One region of the Bradyrhizobium sp. CIR18 genome, then DNA from elsewhere that is predicted to be linked to it. Evidence: predicted binding sites of a transcription regulator. Region 1 holds the regulator's gene; each other region holds the start of a gene.

What was found. Region 1 encodes PhoB, which activates phosphate uptake and scavenging genes when phosphate is short. Its sites were predicted from a motif close to TGTCATNNANCTGTCAT; they were not measured.
Region 2: a site for PhoB is predicted at 2,501-2,517, ahead of GGD65_RS26800 (RNA degradosome polyphosphate kinase). Genes of this name have one in related genera too.
Region 3: a site for PhoB is predicted at 2,638-2,654, ahead of GGD65_RS16735 (STN domain-containing protein). Genes of this name have one in related genera too.

The regions. Positions count from the first base shown of each region.
Region 1 covers NZ_JACIHF010000003.1:271,714-275,923, reverse strand. Annotated here, with positions in the region: gene pstA (phosphate ABC transporter permease PstA) at 1-536, shown strand, start outside; gene pstB (phosphate ABC transporter ATP-binding protein PstB) at 533-1,351, shown strand; gene phoU (phosphate signaling complex protein PhoU) at 1,363-2,079, shown strand; gene phoB (phosphate regulon transcriptional regulator PhoB) at 2,103-2,810, shown strand; gene GGD65_RS14265 (GcrA family cell cycle regulator) at 3,043-3,555, opposite strand; gene GGD65_RS14260 (aspartate aminotransferase family protein) at 4,012-4,210, shown strand, end outside.
Region 2 covers NZ_JACIHF010000010.1:24,149-28,358, forward strand. Annotated here, with positions in the region: gene purM (phosphoribosylformylglycinamidine cyclo-ligase) at 1-963, opposite strand, end outside; gene GGD65_RS26790 (CDP-alcohol phosphatidyltransferase family protein) at 1,121-1,663, shown strand; gene GGD65_RS26795 (DnaA ATPase domain-containing protein) at 1,756-2,433, shown strand; gene GGD65_RS26800 (RNA degradosome polyphosphate kinase) at 2,591-4,210, shown strand, end outside.
Region 3 covers NZ_JACIHF010000004.1:178,324-182,533, reverse strand. Annotated here, with positions in the region: gene GGD65_RS16740 (filamentous haemagglutinin family protein) at 1-2,536, shown strand, start outside; gene GGD65_RS16735 (STN domain-containing protein) at 2,697-3,500, shown strand; gene GGD65_RS16730 (energy transducer TonB) at 3,497-4,210, shown strand, end outside.

The DNA of each region.
Region 1 (4,210 bases):
CGGTGATCCGCTTCATCAACGACATCCTGCTCTCGGCGCCTTCGATCATCATCGGCCTGTTCATCTATGGCGCGGTGGTGGTGCCGATGCGTGGCTTCTCCGCGATCGCGGGCGCGCTCGCGCTCGCCGTCATCGTGATCCCGGTCGTGCTGCGCACCACCGAGGACATGCTGCTGCTGGTGCCGAATCCCCTGCGCGAGGCGGCCTCGGCGCTCGGCCTGCCGCGCTCGCTGGTGATCAAGCGTATCGCCTATCGTGCGGCCCGGTCGGGCCTCATCACCGGCGTGCTGCTCGCCACCGCCCGCGTCGCCGGCGAGACCGCGCCGCTGCTCTTCACCGCGCTGTCGAACCAGTTCTTCAGCCTCGGCCTGAACAAGACGATGGCCAACCTGCCGGTTACCATCAACAACTTCGTCCAGAGCCCCTACGCCTATTGGAAGCAGCTCGCCTGGAGCGGCGCGCTGCTGATCACGCTCACCGTGCTTGCCCTGAACATTGGCGCGCGCATCCTCGGCGCCGAGAGGACTGCAAAATGACCGACCTGTCCGTATCCATGAGTTCCAACGCTCATCTGGCCTCGCAGCCGCTGCCGGAAGCCCCGGCCAAGGTGACGGTGCGCAATCTCAATTTCTATTACGGCGAGCACCACGCGCTGAAGAACATCAACCTGACGCTGGGCGCCAACCGCGTCACGGCGTTCATCGGCCCGTCGGGCTGCGGCAAGTCGACCCTGCTGCGCATCTTCAACCGGATGTACGATCTCTATCCGGGCCAGCGCGCCACCGGCCAGCTCATGCTGGACCAGACCAACGTCCTCGACCCCAGGCTCGACCTCAATCTGCTGCGCGCCCGGGTCGGCATGGTGTTCCAGAAGCCGACGCCATTCCCGATGACGATCTACGAGAACATCGCCTTCGGCATCCGCCTCTACGAGAAGATCTCGAAGTCCGAGATGGACGACCGCGTCGAGAAGGCGCTGCGCGGCGGCGCGCTGTGGAACGAGGTCAAGGACAAGCTCAACGCCTCCGGCCTGTCGCTCTCCGGCGGCCAGCAGCAGCGCCTGTGCATCGCCCGCACCGTCGCGGTGCGCCCTGAAGTGATTTTGTTCGACGAGCCCTGCTCGGCGCTCGATCCGATCTCGACCGCCAAGGTCGAGGAGCTGATCCAGGAACTGTCCGAGAACTACACGATCGCGATCGTCACCCACAACATGCAGCAGGCGGCGCGCGTCTCCGACAAGACCGCCTTCATGTATCTCGGCGAGCTGATCGAGTTCGACGACACCAGCAAGATCTTCACGTCGCCGAGCGACCGGCGCACGCAGGATTACATCACCGGCCGGTTCGGCTGAGGAGACGCGACATGGGTACTGAACATACCGCAAAGGCTTTCGACACCGACCTCCAGGAGCTCACCCGCCTGGTCGCCGAGATGGGCGGCATCGCCGAGCGCATGATCGTCGATTCCGTCGACGCGCTGATCCGCCGCGACGTCGCGCTCGGCCAGCGCGTCGTCACCATCGACGCCGAGCTCGACGCGCTGCAGAAGCGCATCGAGGAACGCGCGGTGCTCACCATCGCCCGCCGCCAGCCGATGGCGGTGGACCTGCGCGAGATCGTCGGCGCCATGCGCGTTGCGACCGACCTCGAGCGCATCGGCGACCTCGCCAAGAACATGGGCAAGCGCGTCGCCGCGCTGGAGACCGACTTCCATCCGCTGAAGCTGTTCCGCGGCCTGGAGCACATGACCGACCTCGTGCAGCAGCAGGTCAAGTCGGTGCTGGACGCCTATGCCGCGCATGACCTGCCGGCGGCGATGGCGGTGTGGAAGGGCGACGAGGAGGTCGACGCGATCTGCACCTCGCTGTTCCGCGAGCTCCTCACCTACATGATGGAGGATCCGCGCAACATCTCGTTCTGCATCCATCTGATGTTCTGCGCCAAGAACATCGAGCGGATCGGCGACCACGCCACCAACATCGCCGAGACCGTGTTCTACATGATCGAGGGCCAGGCGATCACCGACAAGCGGCCGAAGGGCGACATGACCACCTTCGCCACGACGGTCCCGAATACCTGAAGACTTGAAGGAGCGACGACCCGATGGGCGCACGCATTATGGTGGTTGAGGACGAGGAAGCTCTCACCGAGCTGCTTCGCTACAACCTCGAAGGCGACGGCTATGACGTCGAGACGGTCATGCGCGGCGACGACGCCGACACCCGCCTCAAGGAGCACATCCCGGACCTGATCGTGCTCGACTGGATGCTGCCGGGCCTGTCGGGCATCGAGCTGTGCCGCCGCCTGCGCACCCGCCCCGACACCAAGCAGCTCCCGATCATCATGCTCACCGCGCGCGGCGAGGAGAGCGAGCGGGTGCGGGGGCTTGCGACCGGCGCCGACGACTACATCGTCAAGCCGTTCTCGGTGCCGGAGCTTTTGGCGCGCGTGAAGGGCCTGCTGCGGCGCGCCAGTCCTGAGCGGCTCGCGACAGTGCTGGCCTATGGCGACATCGAGCTCGACCGCGACAAGCGCCGCGTGGCGCGCTCGGGCCGGCCGATCGATCTCGGCCCGACCGAATATCGCCTGCTGGAGTTCTTCCTGGAGCATCCCGGCCGCGTGTTCTCGCGCGAGCAGCTGCTCGACAGCGTCTGGGGTCGCGACATCTACATCGATGAGCGCACTGTCGACGTCCATATCGGCCGCTTGCGCAAGCTGCTCAATCTCGGCCGCGAGCAGGACCCGATCCGCACCGTCCGCGGCGCCGGCTACGCGCTCGACGACCGCTTCGCGAAGGCGGAGCAGACGTAAGGTTTGCTGGCGTTGGCTTTGGCGGGCTGCCGCCGCATTCTCCGGTGTCGTCCCTGCAAAAGCAGGGACCCATAACCACAGGCAGTGGTTTGGCGAAGACTCGGAGTGACCATCTCGCGCGACAACTGCGCCTTGTGGTTATGGATCCCCGCGTTCGCGGGGATGACACCGAGTTGGTGGAGCCGTCATCGTGTGACGGCTGCAGTCTTGACGATCAGAGAATTCCGCGAACTCAGCGCGGACCCGGCTTCGCCGGCGCGCGCCGGCGATCCGCCGCCGGCTGATACGCCACGCGCGAGTGCTGGGCGCAGTAGGGCAGGCCGGACAGTGCCTTGCCGCCGCAGAAGAAGAAATCCGGGCTCGAGGGATCGCCGACCGGCCAGTGGCAGGTCGCCTCGTTGAGCTCGAGCAGCGACAGCCGCTGGCCCATCGGCACCACGTTGTCGTAGGTGACGGGTTCAGCCTCCACCTCGACCTCGAAGGCCTGCGCCAGCGCGGTGTTGCCGCGCGCGATGGGGCGGGTCACCCGCATCATGTGCTGCGCAGGACGCGCCTTGCGCGGCCGGGGCGCTGCCGATGAAGGGCTCTTGGCGCGGCCGGACAGACCCAGCCTGTGCACTTTGCCGATCACGGCATTGCGGGTCACATTGCCGAGCTCAGCTGCGATCTGGCTGGCCGAAAGTCCGGCCTCCCAGAGCTTTTTCAGCTGCTCGACGCGATCGTCGGACCAGGTCAAAACCGTCATTGCACCCTTTCCCTCGCTACGCGCCAGCCATCCTGGGGCCTCGCAGCGATTGCCTAAGCCTTCAAAAACCCGTGCCGTCAGAATCCCTTAAGGCTCGCCGGGCGCGTGACTGACGCCCGAACGTTTACGCCGGTACAAGAGGACTCTTGGGATCAGAACCGCTGCACGAGATGTCGTATCTGACAATCCAAACGCTACAATATGGCGTGACTCCCGCGCAAGAGTCCGCCGACTCGCTTCCACATGTTCCGTGGTGAAAACCCGCAAAATCGGCACCGCAAGACTACGGATTCAGCGTTTCCTGAGGCTTTCCGGGCGGCATTGACACCCGTCTTGCCAAGCATAAGATAGTCCCGCGTGCCGCCCTTAAAAGGCGGCACGTTTCGTTTTCCGGGCCGGTCGATGGTGCGTTGCGCAATGCACGCGTCACACCGTCCGCAACATTCAAGTGACATCATGACTAACAGCGCAGCGCCGCATTTGCTCCCCGTTTTCGCCAGAGCCGACCTCGGCTTCGAGCGCGGCGAAGGCTGCTGGCTGATCGCGACCAATGGCGATCGCTATCTCGATTTCACCTCGGGCGTAGCTGTGAATGCGCTCGGCCATTGCCACCCGCATCTGATCAAGGCGCTGCAGGAGCAGGCGACGAAGCTCT
Region 2 (4,210 bases), on a different contig from region 1:
GACCTCGTCGACCTTGTCGGGCTCGACGATCGCGATCATGCCGATGCCGCAGTTGAAGGTGCGCAGCATCTCCAGCTCGGCGATGCCGGCCTGCGCCGCCAGCCATTTGAACACCGGCAGCACCGGCAGGCGGGCCAGATCGATGCCGACGCCGAGGTTGCTCGGCAGCACGCGCGGAATGTTGTCGGTGAAGCCGCCGCCGGTGATGTGGGCAAGGCCCTTCACCGCGCCGGTCTCGCGGATCGCGCGCAGGCAGGATTTGACGTAGAGCTTCGTCGGCGTCAGCAGCGCGCCGCCAAGGGTCATGACCGGGGCGAACGGCGCCGGCGCCTCGAAGCCGAGGCCCGATTGTTCCACGATCTTGCGCACCAGCGAGAAGCCGTTCGAATGCACCCCCGATGAGGCGAGGCCAATCACGGCGTCGCCAGCGGCGATGTCCTTGCGCGGCAGCAGCGTGCCCCGCTCCGCGGCACCGACGGCAAACCCGCCGAGGTCGTAATCGCCGTCCTTGTACAGGCCAGGCATCTCGGCGGTCTCGCCGCCGATCAGGGCGCAGCCGGATTCGCGGCAGCCTTCGGCGACGCCTGCGACGATCGAAGCCGTCGCCTCCGGATCGAGCTTGCCGCAAGCGAAATAGTCCAGGAAGAACAGCGGCTCGGCGCCCTGCACCACGAGGTCGTTGACGCTCATGGCGACGAGGTCGATGCCGATCCCGCCATGCAGGCCGGTCTCGATCGCGATCTTGACCTTGGTGCCGACGCCGTCGGTCGCGGCCACGAGGACCGGATCCTTGAAACCGGCCGCCTTGAGGTCGAACAGGCCGCCGAAACCGCCGATCTCGGCGTCGGCGCCCGGCCGTGCGGTGGCGCGCACCATCGGCTTGATCAGGTCGACCAAGCGGTTGCCCGCATCGATATCGACGCCTGAATCGGCGTAAGTGAGGCCGTTTTTGCGGTCGGTCATGCCCGATTTCCAGTGGGTTCGCGGCTGGTTACGTCGAATTCCGGGGACGCGCAATGGCTCGCATGGCGCACCGCCGTATACTATGTAGAGATATCAACCGGTTCAGCCTCCCGAGAGGCCGGATTCGAGGTCAGACCGGGTGCCGGGAAGCGCTTTCGTGAGTATTCCGAACATCATTACCCTGGGCCGCATCATGCTGGTCCCGATCATCGTCTGGGCCATCGTGTCGAGCCAAATGGAGGTCGCGTTCGCCGTCTTCCTGATCGCCGGTATCAGCGACGCCGTGGACGGCTTCCTGGCCAAGCGCTTCAACATGACGAGCGAGCTCGGCGCCCTGCTCGACCCGCTCGCGGACAAGGCGCTGCTCGTCTCGATCTACATGGCGCTCGGCATCTGGGGCGCAATTCCGCGCTGGATCGTGATCCTGGTGGTCTCGCGCGACATCATGATCGTCGCCGCCGTGATCGTGTCCTGGCTGTTCGACCGGCCCGTCGAGATGAAGCCGTCGAAAGTGTCCAAGCTCAACACGGTGGCACAAGTGGCGTTCGCGGCGCTCGTGCTGGCGGCGCTTGCCTTCGGCTTCAAGCCGGCCCCGTATGATATCATCCTGATGGGCCTCGTCACGGTCTTCACGCTCTCCTCCGTGTCGCTCTATCTGGTCGAGTGGCTGCGGCACATGAGTACGATCGAGGCCAAATGAGAGGGGATGCGGCCCCGTAAAAGGCCAACTCCCGCTCGATACGTCCGACCTCTTCAAATGACGCCGGCGCGCCGGCATGGAGCAAAGCAAGCGTGCCAGGCCGCGTTCACCCCCGACAATTGGCGTTTTCGCTTCCGCATGCGGAGAGCCTCAGCCGGGACAATTTCCTCGAGGGACCGGCCAATGCAGCCGGTCTCGGCCTGATCGACAGCTGGCCGGAATGGCCGAACCGGATCATGTGGCTGGCCGGCCCGGAAGGAAGCGGCAAGAGCCATCTCGCCGCGATCTGGGCCGAGGAGGCCGGCGCCCGCTCCACCACGGCCAATGCGCTGACCGCTGCGGGCGTTCCGGGCACGCTCGCCACCGGTGCGCTCGTGGTCGAGGATCTCAAGGCCAGGGAATTTGACGAACGCGCCCTCTTCCACCTGATGAACCTCGCCCGCGAGGATGGCGCCTACGTTCTGTTCACCGGACGCGAGGTGCCGGCCTCGCTGGAGATCGAGCTTCGCGACCTGCGCTCGCGTCTGCGCGCCGTTCCGGTGGTCGCGCTGCTGCCGCCCGACGACCAGCTCTTCCGCGGCCTGATCGTCAAATTCTGCGCCGACCGCCAGCTCACCGTGGACGAGAGCGTAGTCGGCTACCTCGCCACGCGCCTGGAGCGGTCCTCGGCCGCCGCCCGCCAAGCCGTGGAATTGCTCGACAGCGAAGCCCTGCGACTTGGCCGCCCGGTCACCCGGGCGCTGGCCGCCGAGCTGCTGCGGGACGCTTGATCGGCCACGCGGCCGCGCCCAAGGCCTACGCGAGCCCGCTTGACGCGGCGAAGCGGCGGAACATCAATGTCATCGAAACGTCATCGCTCTAACACATGCTCCGGCCGGTTTTGCGCATAAGTCGCAAATTGGGGCGAACTGGATGGACCGACTTCTGATGGACTCTGCGCAAGCTGTTGAAACTAAAGAAAAAGCCCCAGAGACCGAGAGCCTGCCGGCGATCGCATCGAGTCCCGAGCGATTCATCAACCGCGAGCTTTCCTGGCTGCATTTCAACCGCCGCGTCCTGGAGGAATCGGTCAATCCCAGCCATCCCATGCTGGAGCGGGTGCGATTCCTGTCGATTTCCGCAAATAACCTCGACGAGTTCTTCATGGTTCGCGTCGCCGGAATCAAGGCGCAGGTGCGCGAGGGCATTGCCGAACGCAGCCCCGACGGCCTGACGCCATCCGAGCAGCTCGCCCTGATCAACCGCACCGTCTCCGAACTCGCCTCCGACCAGCAGGCGATCTGGCGCGATTTGCGCGGCACTCTGGCCGATGTCGGCATCGTCCTGGTCGACGGCAAGGACGTCACCAAGGCGGAACGGACCTGGATCGAGGACTATTTCCTCAGCAACGTGTTCCCGCTGCTGACGCCGCTGGCGATCGACCCGGCCCACCCCTTCCCGTTCATCCCGAGCCTCGGCTTCACCATCGCGCTCCAGCTCACGCGCGCCGCCGACGGCAAGCAGATGAACGCGTTGATCCGCATGCCCGGCAAGATCGACCGCTTCATCCGCCTGCCGGCCGACGGCAAGGTGGTCCGGCTGATCTCGCTGGAGCAGGCGACCGCCCTGTTCATCAACCGCCTGTTCCCCGGCTACAATCTGCACGGCCAAGGCGCCTTCCGCATCATCCGCGACTCCGAGCTCGAAATCGAGGAAGAGGCCGAAGACCTCGTCCGCCTGTTCGAGACCGCGCTGAAGCGCCGCCGCCGCGGGTCGGTGATCCGACTCGAGATCGATGCCAAGATGCCGGAGGAGCTGCGCAGCTTCGTGCAGCACGCGCTGTCGGCCGCCGACGACGAGGTGTTCCTGGTCGACGGCGTGCAGGCGATGAACGAGCTCTCGCAGCTCACGCGCCTCGATCGGCCCGACCTCGAATTCACCCCTTACGTGCCGCGTCATCCCGAGCGCGTGCGCGAGCATGGCGGCGACATCTTCGCCGCGATCCGGCAGAAGGACCTCGTCGTCCATCACCCCTACGAATCCTTCGACGTGGTGGTGCAGTTCCTGCAGCAGGCGACGCGCGACCCCGATGTCGTCGCGATCAAGCAGACGCTCTACCGCACCTCCAACAACTCGCCGATCGTGCGCGCGCTGGCGGAAGCCGCCGAGGCCGGCAAATCCGTCACCGCGCTGATCGAGCTGAAGGCGCGCTTCGACGAGGAAGCCAACATCCGCTGGGCACGCGATCTCGAACGCGCCGGCGTGCAGGTCGTCTACGGCTTCCTCGAACTGAAGACGCACGCAAAACTCTCGATGGTGGTGCGTCGCGAGGGCGGCAGCCTCACGACTTACGTCCATACCGGCACCGGCAATTATCATCCGGTCACCGCGCGCATCTACACCGACCTCTCCTACTTCACCTCCGATCCGACCATCGGCCGCGATGCCGCGCGCGTGTTCAATTTCATCACCGGCTACGCCGCGCCGAGCGATCTGGAAAAAATGGCGGTGTCACCGCTGACCTTGCGCAAGCGCATCATCGAGCACATCCAGGGCGAGACCGCGCAC
Region 3 (4,210 bases), on a different contig from region 1:
CGCGCTGCCGACCAATGGCCGTGTGCGGGGCGGGCGCTCCACGACGGAGGCAAAGCTCCTGGAACTGCGCAACGGCGGCGCGATGACCGTTGAGGCGGGCGGCGCTGTTCGCGCCGGCTATTACTACATCGGGCGCGGAGCCGGAACGATTACCGCTGGCGAATTTGCGGTCGGGCGCGATGTCAAGGCGCTGGTAGGGACGCAAATCGTCACCTATCCGATCGCCCCGATCCTGTCGCTCGGTGACGCAACCCTGGACGTGCGAACCGCAGGCGACCTGCGGCTGCAAACGGTCCTCGATCCGCTTCTGGTCGGCAAGGGGATGTCCCACGAACTGACGTTCATGAGCAGTCAAAGCGAGCGCACCGCGCTCAACCTGACATCGACGGGCGGAGACGTGATCCTGGTCGGGCAGGCGACATATCTGTCCAAGGACATAACGACGCCGGCCTTGCAGGTGTTTGCGAATGTGAACTCGTTGGCCGCAAATATCTATCCGTCGAAAACGCGCGTCACGGCGCTGAACGGCTCCGTGCTGAACAGCACGCTGTACACGATGCCGAGCAGAAATCCGGAGCTGCGGCTTCTCGCCGCAAACGACGTCCTCGTCGGCGAAATCGTCATGTCCCGCGCTGCGCTTGAGATGATTCCGTCACCGTTCGAGCCTGTGGGAGGCACCGTTTCCTCTCCGGTCAACCTCGGCGGTTCCTCGCCGGACACCCTGAGCGGGCTCCACAACGTCCTGGTCAATCCCTTCTCCGCGCCGGCCAGCAATATCGCCGGCCACACGCTGCATCTGTACAACCTTCGCAATCCCGACCATCTGCCGAACGAGGCAGACTACGAGCCGAGCCGTGTCTATGCCTTGAACGGATCGATCGTTGGAACGCTAATAACCCAGAGCGGCTCGATCCTCACGGCCGGCGTCATGGCCAACGAGCAGACCTGGTTCCGTGCCGGCACGGATATCCGCAACATCAACTACTCACTGCGCAACGTTCATCCGACCGACGTGTCGTTACTCGAGGCCGGCAACGACATCATCGGCGGCCCGGTGCGAGGCTCGATCTTTGTCCAGGGACCGGGCGCAATGCAGGTGAGCGCGGGCCGTGACGTATACGCGCCGGAATTGGCGATCTTCAGCACAGGCAATCAGGAATATGATTCCAACAACCGGCCAAAGGATTTCACGCAGATCCTCGGCCTGCCTCAGCAGAGCGCGGCGATCACCGTGATGGCGGGCCTCAAGGGCAAGCAACCATCCTATGATGCGTTCCTGGCGGTCTATCTCGATCCGGCAAACATCGGGAAGATGCCCGATTATCTCAAGACCACGTTGGCGGACGGCACGGTGGTACCGCTCTATCTGACCGACGCATTCGAGCAACGTTCCTCCGGGCCGCACAGGACCCGCACCGGCATCGTCTCCTTCGTGGAGGACGTGACCGGCGAGAAGCTGTCTCCGCTTGATGCCTGGACCAAATTCCAGACCCTGCCGATGCTGGTGCGCGAACGCTTCGTTCGGCAGGTCTACATGCAGGAGCTACGGGCCGCAGGCGATGACCAGAACACACCCGACACGAGCGGTAAGCCACGCAATGGCGGTTATAATCGCGGTTATGCCGCGATCGAGACGCTGTTCCCGGGCAGCGACTGGGCGGGCGACGTCAGGACCGGAAATGCCAAGTTCCGCACCATGTCGGGCGGCAGCATCGAGGTCTTGACCCCCGGTGGCGGCCTGCAAGTTGCTGCGCTCGGCAAGCCGGCGCCGGTGGAGTTCGGCCTCGTCACACTGGGACCGGGCGACATCAACCTCTTTGCGCGCGACAGCGTCACCGTGAACCGCTCGCGTATCCTGACCTTTGCCGGCGGCAACGAGATCATCTGGTCGACGCAGGGCGACATCGACGCCGGCCGCGGCGCCAAGACCGCGCGCGTGCCGTCGGCACCGGAGATCCAGACCGATCTCGATGCCGTCACGCGCGTGATCGAGAAGGCCGATATCTCCGGAAGCGGCATCGGAACGATCATCGGCTTCACCGGGGTGACGGAAGGTGACGTCAACCTGATCGCTCCCCAGGGTACCGTGAATGCCGGCGACGCCGGCATCCGCGTCAGCGGCGACATCCTCATTGCGGCGCGCTTCGTCGTCAACGTGGACAACATCCAGGTGTCGGGCCAGAGCAAAGGAGTGCCGAAGGCGGAGGTCAAAACTGCGCCGCTCGCGATCGATACCAAGGACAAGGCTGCAAATGACGCCGTGAAGGACGTGACCAAGCAGGGATCTTCGGATCGGCCGTCGGTGATCATCGTCGAAGTTCTCGGGTACGGTGGTGGTGGCGGCGGCGGTCAGTCTCCTCAGCCCGACGCCGGCGACGATGAGAAGCGGCGGGCGCCCGACAAGCAGAGCTACGATCCGAACGGCATGTTCCGCGTGCTCGGCAATGGCGAGTTCACGGCCGAGCAGTTGAAGAACCTGACGGAGGACGAGCGAGCCGTGCTGTTGCAGCGGCTGGGGCGCAAGGCGTCGCTCTAAGGCAGGGCCCGGGCAGGCATCCGGGTCCGACGTCCGGTCGTGCCGGTTCGTATCGATCGGCCGGGTGGGGCCCACCCGGCCGGATGCACCGGTTAGATCACTGTCATGCAAACGATATAGAGGAGGCATCGCCCGCGCTTCAACGATCCAAACAGCCGAAGTGCGGTTTCTGGTCGACAAGAGCAGCACGATGAAAGCAGTTACATTGCATGGCGTCGCGGCGTCGGATGCCGACGGTCCTCGAGGCGGTCGCCGCGCCGCGTTCCGCTTGCTGGTGCTATTGCCCGCCTGGCTGATGACGGTCATCCTCGGCGCCAATGCCGCGGAAGAAGACCGGGTGGCGCGTGCGGAAAGGCCGATCGCATTCCGCATTCCGGCACAGTCCCTGGCTGGTGCGCTGCAAGCCTATGGACAGATCACCGGCATTCAAGTGCTCTATGAAAGCAACTCCGCGGTCGGTCGAACGTCGGTCGCGGTTGAAGGAACGTATGCCGCCGATGAAGCGCTGAACCTGCTGCTCGCGGGCACGGAGCTGAAGGTGCGCTATATTCGTCCCGACGCCATCACGCTTGCTCTTCCCAGCGCAGAAGGTGTCGGCTATGCACCTCCGGCGGCTCCGCTCGCAACATCGGACCTGTTCCTGGGAAGATTGCGCGTGCGTCAGACCGGCGATGCCGACGACGCCGCCAGATTGCAGGATTATAGCCAAAGAGTGCAGATGGACATTCAGAATGCACTTCGAAAGAACGCAAGGACGCGCGATGGCAATTATCGCGCGGTGCTGGATATCTGGATCGATCCCGCGCGCACGATCGAACGCACCGAGTTATTCCGCTCGACCGGGGACCATGAACGGGATCTTGCGGTGTCGGCGGCGCTTCGGGGCTTGACGATCAGCAAGCCGGCGCCAGCGAATACGCCACAGCCGGTCCGCGTCGTCATCATGGTGAAGTCCCTGCAATGAGCGACAGCGATGTCCGCCCCGGAAACGAGAAGGGACGAGCGGCGGTCTTTGGATCCTATCGAGACGACGACCTGGATGCCGCCTCGCCATCAGGAGAGTTCTATCGCCTGCTGGGTATTCCCGCCCTGGCGGCCGTTCTTTTCGTTGGTGGCGTTTACTGGATCAGGATGCAAGTGCCAGCCGGCTCTCCGGGACAACAGTCGGCTGCGATCGTGCAGGTTCAGCTGCTTCCGCGGCCCGATGCCGTTCCGATAGCAGTCGCTTCGGATTCTCAACCGGAAAAGGAGAATGTCGCCAGCAGCGCCGATACGCCATTGAAGGATCCAAATCCGACGCCATCCGACGATCCCGTTCCGGTCCCGAAAGCGAGAAGCTTCACGCCCGGAGACGCTCCGCCCTCAAATGTCATGTCGACGCCGTCGGCCGTGAGCGGACCTGCCAGCAGCGCCGCCATCAAATTTCAGCAGTCGCTGCTTCGGCACGTTTCGCGCTATCAGCGCTATCCCAACGCGGCGCGCGCGATGCACCTTGAAGGAACGGTCGTCACGCAGTTCGCCATGGCCAGGGATGGTACGCTACTCGGCGTCTGGGTTCGGACGAGCTCGGGTCAATTGCTGCTCGACAAGGAGGCGATCGAGACCATCCGGCGAGCCCAGCCGCTGCCGCCGATCCCGCCCGAGCTGCCGGATCGGCTCAATATTCATCTGGAG